2 regions of the Streptomyces sp. HNM0645 genome follow, and region 2 is predicted to be linked to the other one. Evidence: riboswitches for the same ligand, from Rfam matches in the RefSeq annotation. Region 2 holds a riboswitch; the other holds the start of a gene.
The links. A riboswitch is a leader RNA that binds a small molecule or an ion and turns the genes downstream of it on or off. The one in region 2 is predicted to bind S-adenosylmethionine.
Positions count from the first base shown of each region.

Region 1: it holds a riboswitch for S-adenosylmethionine, as region 2 does, so the genes downstream of both, thrC (threonine synthase) here and QMZ92_RS32080 (aminotransferase class V-fold PLP-dependent enzyme) in region 2, are expected to answer to the same signal.

Region 1 is NZ_JASHLT010000038.1:61,006-64,803, reverse strand. It holds gene QMZ92_RS24590 (cold-shock protein) at 358-561, opposite strand; gene QMZ92_RS24585 (MoaD/ThiS family protein) at 1,004-1,279, opposite strand; gene thrC (threonine synthase) at 1,276-2,565, opposite strand; SAM riboswitch class I at 2,583-2,729, opposite strand; gene QMZ92_RS24575 (glucosyl-3-phosphoglycerate synthase) at 2,862-3,798, shown strand, end outside.
Region 2 is NZ_JASHLT010000063.1:24,498-28,295, forward strand. It holds gene QMZ92_RS32070 (rhomboid family intramembrane serine protease) at 1-220, shown strand, start outside; gene QMZ92_RS32075 (Lrp/AsnC family transcriptional regulator) at 217-498, shown strand; gene QMZ92_RS32080 (aminotransferase class V-fold PLP-dependent enzyme) at 730-2,244, opposite strand; SAM riboswitch class IV at 2,473-2,590, opposite strand; gene trpD (anthranilate phosphoribosyltransferase) at 2,665-3,729, opposite strand.

The DNA.
Region 1 (3,798 bases), on a different contig from region 2:
CCGACCCGGTCCTTCGTTGTCACTCTCACTCGTAGAGTGCTAACGCCAATGATTAGCACTCGGACCCGGCGAGTGCAAGGCGCGACCGCGACTCGGGCGTCCATCAGGACACGGCGGATGGGTCCGGACCCGGACCCGGCGCAGCCTCGGCCCGCACACGTCGCAGGTCGCGACCCCGCGCACGGCGGCGAGCGGTCCGGCCCGACCCGGAACCATGACCCGCGCACGGCGGCGAGCGGTGCGGCCGCGGCGGAAGGCGGCCCCGGACACGGCCGCGGCGGAAGCGGCCCCGGACACGACGGAGGGTCCGCGCCCCTGGCACGGACCCTCCGTCACGTTGCTGCAGTCAGTCGGCGCTCAGCCGGCTACGCGGACCATGTCCGCCTGCGGCCCCTTCTGGCCCTGCGAGATCTCGAACTCGACTCGCTGACCCTCCTCCAGGGTGCGGTATCCGTCCATCTGGATCGCGCTGTAGTGGACGAAAACATCCGCACCACCGTCGACCGCGATGAAGCCATACCCCTTCTCCGCGTTGAACCACTTGACGGTGCCCTGAGCCATGCCTAACTCCCCTATTACTGGCCCTTGCACAGGACCGCACTTCGCGGACCCGGGTCAGACCTCACCCAGCGGAGTCCCCCGGTGCCCGGAGGGGCATACGGATGACCCATGGATGTGCGCCGGAACGCGTCGACCGCGGCTGAATGTATCTGTCCAACTGCCGTCTGCAACAGGTCAATCGGACGAGAATTCCGGGCAGGACCGAAAGGATGAATTAGCAGAAATGTGAGCGTTCCCGGGCAAGTCGGGCCGGGCAAAGCGCACTTATTGCGCATCACGCTCGAACACTTTGGCTGTTTCTTGTCGTGCGCGACCGCATTCTCATATGCGCCTGGCACACGCAGCGGAGGGGGCTTCCCCAACTCTATCGCGCTCAACCATGCAGAAACGCCCCCTCCGCCGAGCTTGCGGAGGGGGCGCTTCTGCTGACTCTGCGTGGCGATCAGCCGCCTGCCACCGCGGGGATGATCGACACCCCGGCACCGTCCGGCGTCGCCGTCTCCAGGCCCTGCTCGAAACGCACGTCGTCGTCGTTGACGTACACGTTCACGAAACGGCGCAGCTTGCCCTGGTCGTCCAGGACCCGGGCCGCGATGCCCGTGTGGTTCTTCTCCAGGTCGGCGATGACCTCGGCGAGGGTGGCGCCCTCGGCCGGGACCTCGGCCCGGCCGCCCGTGTAGGTGCGGAGGATGGTGGGGATGCGGACGTTGACGCTCATGCGAGGCCAGCCTCTCGGAAGGAGTCCAGGTTCGGGCGGATGACTGCGGACATACCCGTGGTCGGGGCCACCGCGTCGAGGGTCTTGAGGCCGTCACCCGTGTTGACGACCACCGTCGTGAGGGCCGGGTCGATCACTCCGGCCTCGATCAGCTTCTTCGCCACACCGAGGGTCGTACCGCCCGCGGTCTCGGTGAAGATGCCCTCGGTGCGGGCCAGCAGCTTGATCGCGTCCACGATCTCCTCGTCGGTGACGTCCTCGACGGCACCGCCGGTGCGCCGGCAGATGTCGAGCACGTACGGACCGTCCGCCGGGTTGCCGATCGCCAGGGACTTGGCGATGGTGTCCGGCTTCTGCGGCCTGACCACCTCGTGGCCGGCCTTGAACGCCACGGACACCGGGGAGCAGCCCTCGGCCTGGGCGCCGAAGATCTTGTAGGGCCGGTCCTCGACCAGACCCAGCCTGATCAGCTCCTGGAGCCCCTTGTCGATCTTGGTGAGCTGGGAGCCGGAGGCGATCGGGATGACGATCTGGTCCGGCAGCCGCCAGCCGAGCTGCTCGCAGATCTCGTACGCCAGCGTCTTGGAGCCCTCGGCGTAGTACGGGCGGAGGTTGACGTTGACGAAGCCCCAGCCCTCGCCCGCCGGGTCGCCGATGAGCTCGGAGCAGAAGCGGTTGACGTCGTCGTAGTTGCCCTCGATGCCGACCAGCTCTCCGCCGTAGACGGCGGCCATGACGACCTTGCCCTGCTCCAGGTCGTGCGGGATGAACACGCACGAGCGGAAGCCGGCGCGCGCGGCCGCGGCGCCGACGGCACCGGCCAGGTTGCCGGTGGAGGAGCAGGAGAGGGTCGTGAAGCCGAAGGCCCGGGCGGCCTCGATCGCCTGGGCGACGACCCGGTCCTTGAAGGAGTGGGTCGGGTTGCCGGAGTCGTCCTTGACCCAGAGTCCGCCGGTGACGCCGAGCTCGCGGGCGAGGTTGTCGGCCTGGACGAGCTTGGTGAAGCCAGGGTTCAGGTTCGGCTTGCTCGCCACGTCGGCGGGCACGGGCAGCAGCGGCGCGTAGCGCCAGATGTTCTCCGGACCGCTCTCGATCCGCTTGCGCAGTTCCTCGGCGTCGCCGCTCGGCAGGTCGTACGCGACTTCGAGCGGCCCGAAACAGGCTTCGCAGGCGAAGATCGGACCGAGGGCGAAGCGCTCGCCGCACTCGCGGCAGGAGAGCCCGGAGGCGGGGCCCAGATCGACGGTGTCGGCAGAATCGGTGGTGGCAACAGTCTGCACAGCCATGGAGGCGAGGCCCTTTCTCCTCATCTTCCCCGCGGTGCGTTTCACCGCGAGACGGAATTGGCACCTTCCCTAGCCGTGAGCCTCGGCCGCGATGGGCGGCGAGATCGGCTGGAGGGTTGCCGGGGCTTCAACGGGCCGTGTCCCTCTGCCCCTCTGGATGAGCGGTATTCGATTGTCTCGATTCGATTGTCTCGGCGCGGCGACCCCGACATGCATCGGCGGTCCGCGTTGTTCAAGACTGTAACCGAACCCCCGGACGCTTGAGATGGTCGTCCGATCCGCGAGATGGAGATCACGTGCTGGAAGAGGTGGAGCGCTGGCTGGCCCGGCGGTCCTGGTCGATGGCGGACCGCCCACTGGACCGGCTGCTGTCCGCCAAGCAGGACACCACGGTCAGCGTGGTGCTCCCCGCACTGAACGAGGAGGCGACGGTCGGGGAGATCGTCGCCGTGATCCGGCGCGACCTGATGACCGACGCGGTGCCGCTCGTGGACGAGCTGGTCGTCGTCGACTCGGGGTCGACGGACCGCACCGCCGAGGTCGCCGCACGCGCAGGCGCCCGGGTGGTGCACCGGGACGCGATACTCCCGCGCGTCCCGGCCGTGCCCGGCAAGGGCGAGGTGCTGTGGCGCTCCCTCCTGGCGACCGTCGGCGACGTCGTCTGCTTCGTGGACGCCGACCTGAAGGAGTTCTCGGCGGACTTCGTGTCCGGGACCGTCGGACCGCTGCTGACCGACCCCGAGGTGCAGTTCGTCAAGGCGATGTACGACCGGCCGCTCGGTGACGCACCCGGCCAGGGCGGGAGGGTGACCGAGCTGGTGGCGCGCCCCCTGCTCAATCTGCACTGGCCGCAGCTCGCGGGATTCGTCCAGCCGCTCGGCGGGGAGTACGCGGCGCGGCGCTCGCTGCTGGAGCGGCTGCCCTTCCCGGTCGGCTACGGGGTGGAGCTGGGCCTGCTGGTGGACGCGCTGCACACGGTGGGCCTGGACGCGCTGGCGCAGGTGGACGTAGGCGTGCGGCTGCACCGCCACCAGGACGGGCAGGCGCTGGGCCGGATGGCGGCGGCGATCTACCGCACGGCCCAGCTGCGCCTTTCGCGCGGGCACCTGGTCCGCCCGGCACTGACCCAGTTCGAGCGCGGCGAGGGCGGTTTCGTCCCGAGGACGCACGCGGTGGACACGGAGGAGCGTCCGCCGATGGCGGACATCGCCGAGTACGCGAGCCGGGCGGGGC
Region 2 (3,798 bases):
CTTCCTGCCGCTGCGCTTCCCCGCGTGGATGGTGCTGATCTTCTGGTTCGTGCTGCAGTGGCTGGCGGAGGCGCAGAGCTCGTCCACGGGCCCCGGGGTGGCGTATCTGGCACATCTGGTGGGGTTCGGTATCGGGTTCCTCTACGCGTGGGGCCGATTCCGACAGGCCGCTAGAGTGAAACCCCCAGCAGCGGCCACCGAGGGAGAAGGACAGCCGTGATCACCGCGATCGTGCTCATCAAGACCAGCGTGGACCGCATTCCCGAGATCGCCGAGTCGATCGCCTCCCTGGACAGCGTCAGCGAGGTCTTCTCGGTCACCGGCACCTACGACCTGATCGCCATGGTCAGGGTCGCGAAGCACGACGACCTGGCCGATGTGATCCCCGGGCGGATCAGCAAGATCCCCGGAGTCGAGGCCACCGACACCCATGTCGCGTTCCGTACGTACTCCCAGCACGACCTGGAGGCAGCGTTCGCGATCGGACTCGACGCGTAGCTCGCCGCGCGAGCCGGAGGCCGGCCGGAGGCCGACGGGCGCACTCGGGTCCCCGGCGCCGCGGGCACCGGGTCGGCCGGTGCCCGCCGGACCGCTCGGGCCCGGCGTCCCGTGCTGGACGGTGCGGAGCCGGCCGGGGGCGCGCGGAGCGGTCGGGCCGGCGGGCGCCGACGCGGGAGAGGCCCCGCTGCCGTCCCGTCCGGCCCGCACGGCTCACACGGCTCACACGGCTCACACGGCGGGAACGCAACGCCCGTCCTCGGTGCGGTAGTTCCACCTCGCACCGTCGCGCACCAGTTCCGTGACCGCCCCCACGAACCGCTCCACGTGCTCGTCCGGCGTACCGGCCCCGAAGCTGACCCGGATCGCGTTCAGCGGCCTCCCCCGGCCTTCGGCCGGGTGGACCCCCGCCTCGCTTCGCTCGCCCGGCCCGGCCTCCGGGGCACCGCACTCGCCGACCTCCTGCGGGTCACCGCCCAGCAGCGTACGGACCAGCGGGTGGGCGCAGAACAGTCCGTCGCGCACGCCGATGCCGTACTCGGCGGACAGCGCGGCCGCGAAGTGCGAGCTGTTCCAGCCCTCCACCACGAAGGAGATGACGCCGACCCGGGGGGAGTCGTCGCCGAACAGCGACAGCACCCGGACCTCGGGCACTTGGGCGAGACCCGCACGGACCTTCGCGATCAGGTGCCGCTCGCGCTCGACGAGGGCGTCGAAGCCGGCCTCCGTGAGAGCCCTGCAGGCGGAGGCGATCGCGTAGGCGCCGATGACGTTCGGCGAGCCGGCCTCGTGGCGGGCCGCGGTGGTGTGCCACTCGACGTCCACGCCGCCGTCGGTGCGGCGCGAGACCTTCCGCGAGGCGCCGCCGCCCGCGAGGTACGGCTCGGCCTCCTGCAGCCAGTCCGCACGCCCGGCGAGGACACCGGAGCCGAACGGCGCGTACAGCTTGTGCCCGGAGAAGGCGACCCAGTCGACGTCCAGGTCCCGCACGGAGACGCGGTGGTGCGGGGCGAGCTGGGCGGCGTCCAGGACGATGCGCGCGCCGTGGGCGTGCGCCGCAGCGGCCAGTTCCCGTACGGGCCACAGCTCGCCGGTCACGTTGGACGCACCGGTCACACAGACCAGGGCAGGGCCGTAGGGGTCGCGGCGGGCGAGCGCCGACTCCAGCGTCCGGACCGCCTCGCCCGGGGTGCGCGGGGCGTTCAGGTACGTCACACGGGCGCACGCCCACGGCAGCAGGGCGGCGTGGTGCTCGGTCTCGAAGACGAAGACCTCGCAGCCGACGGGGAGCGCGCCGGCCAGCAGGTTCAGCGAGTCGGTCGTCGACCGGGTGAACACGACCTGGTCGCCGTCGCGGCAGTCCAGGAACTCGTGGACCGTGGCCCGGCTGTTCTCGAACAGGTCGGTGGACAACTGCGAGAGGTACCCGGCTCCGCGGTGGACGCTGCCGTAGTACGGGGCGTACGCGGCGACGTCGTCCCACACGCGCTGCAGGGCCGGGGCGCTGGCCGCGTAGTCGAGTGCGGCGTAGGTGACTTCGCCGGCGGTCACGAGCGGCACGGCGACGTCCCGGCCGAGCACCGGCAGCGGGGCGCCGCAGCAGGGGTCGTGGTCGCCGGCGGCGGTTCGGGCGACGGCCGCGACGGCTCCGGCCGGGCCGTCCGCGGACGTGACGGCGGAGGCGGCGGAGGCGGCGGAGGCGGCGGCAGGGGTGGCGGTCTCGACGGTGTGCGGGCGCACGGACATGGCGGTATCTCCCGGCAGGTAAGGGCGAAATGGGCGTGAAGGACCCGCACGGCGGCACGACGGCCGGCAACGGCCGCTCCGTATACGGGTGCTGCCTCGACGCACGGCACAACAGGCGCGCACGGAGGGGGAAAAGGGGCCGAGGGGCCCTAACGCATTCGCTTGCTCACGAGACAGCTCCCTCGAGGACCAGGACCCCAGGGCTGCGACATTCACCGATGTCCGCGGGGTCCGCGCTTGCCGTGGACCTCGCTGCCCACGGCCTGGTCTTCACCCGGGGCACCCCGCCACGGACGGAGGGTTGCCGGACAGCGGGCCGGGGCCGTAGTCGCTGTCACTCATGACCTTGGGAAGCATCCTGCCATACGCCCCACTGTGCGCAAGGCGCGGTCCGCCATCCGGACTGCGCCCCGCGTCACGTCACGCGTTGCTCGCCGCCACCCAGCGGTCCAGCGCCCGCTTCGCCCCCCCCGAGTCGATGGACTCCGCGGCCCGGGCCATTCCGGCCCTGAGCCGGTCCACGAGATCACCCTCGTCCCCGCCGAGCGCGACCAGCGCCGCGGCCGAGTTCAGCAGGACCGCGTCCCGCACGGGCCCGGTCTCCCCGGCGAGCAGCCGACGGGCGACATCCGCGTTGTACGAGGCGTCCGCGCCGCGCAGCGCCTCCACCGGGACCAGCTCGATGCCCACGTCCCGGGGGTCGAAGGCCTCCTCGTGCACGGCACCGTCCCGGACCGCCCACACCCGCGAGGTCGCGGTCGTCGTGAGCTCGTCCAGGCCGTCGTCGCCGCGGAAGACCAGCGCGCTGGAGCCCCGCGCGGCCAGCACACCGGCCATGATCGGGGCCATCCGGGCGTCCGCGACGCCGGTGGCCTGGGCCCTCACCCGAGCGGGGTTGGTCAGCGGACCCAGGAAGTTGAAAGTCGTACGGATTCCGAGCTCCCTGCGGGCCGCGGCGACGTGCCGCAGCGCCGGGTGGAACTTCACCGCGAAGCAGAAGGTGATCCCCGCCTCCTCGGCGACCGCGGCGACCCGCTCCGGCGTCAGCTCCAGATTGACGCCGAGCTTCTCCAGGACGTCCGAGGCTCCGCTCGCGCTCGACGCGGCCCGGTTGCCGTGCTTGACCACCTTCGCACCGGTGCCGGCCACGACGATCGCGGACATGGTGGAGATGTTGACGGTCTTGGCGCCGTCGCCGCCCGTGCCCACGATGTCGACCGTGTCACCGGGCACCTCTATCGTCCGGGCGTGCTCGTACATCGTCCGCACGAGCCCGGAGATCTCCTCGACGGTCTCGCCCTTGGCCCGCAGAGCCACGGCGAAGCCCGCGATCTGCGCGTCGGTCGCCTCGCCCCGCAGGATGCGGTCCATGGCCCAGGCGGTCGCCTCCGCGCTCTGGTCACGGCCGTACAGCAGGGAGTCCAGCACCTCGGGCCAGGAAAGGCCCGCCGCGGTGGATCCACCTGCGGGGGTCACAGCGCTCATGGTCGCTCCTGGGTCCGTCCGGATGGGAATGCCCCCACCCTATCGAGCCCCGGGACGGCGGAGAGCCCC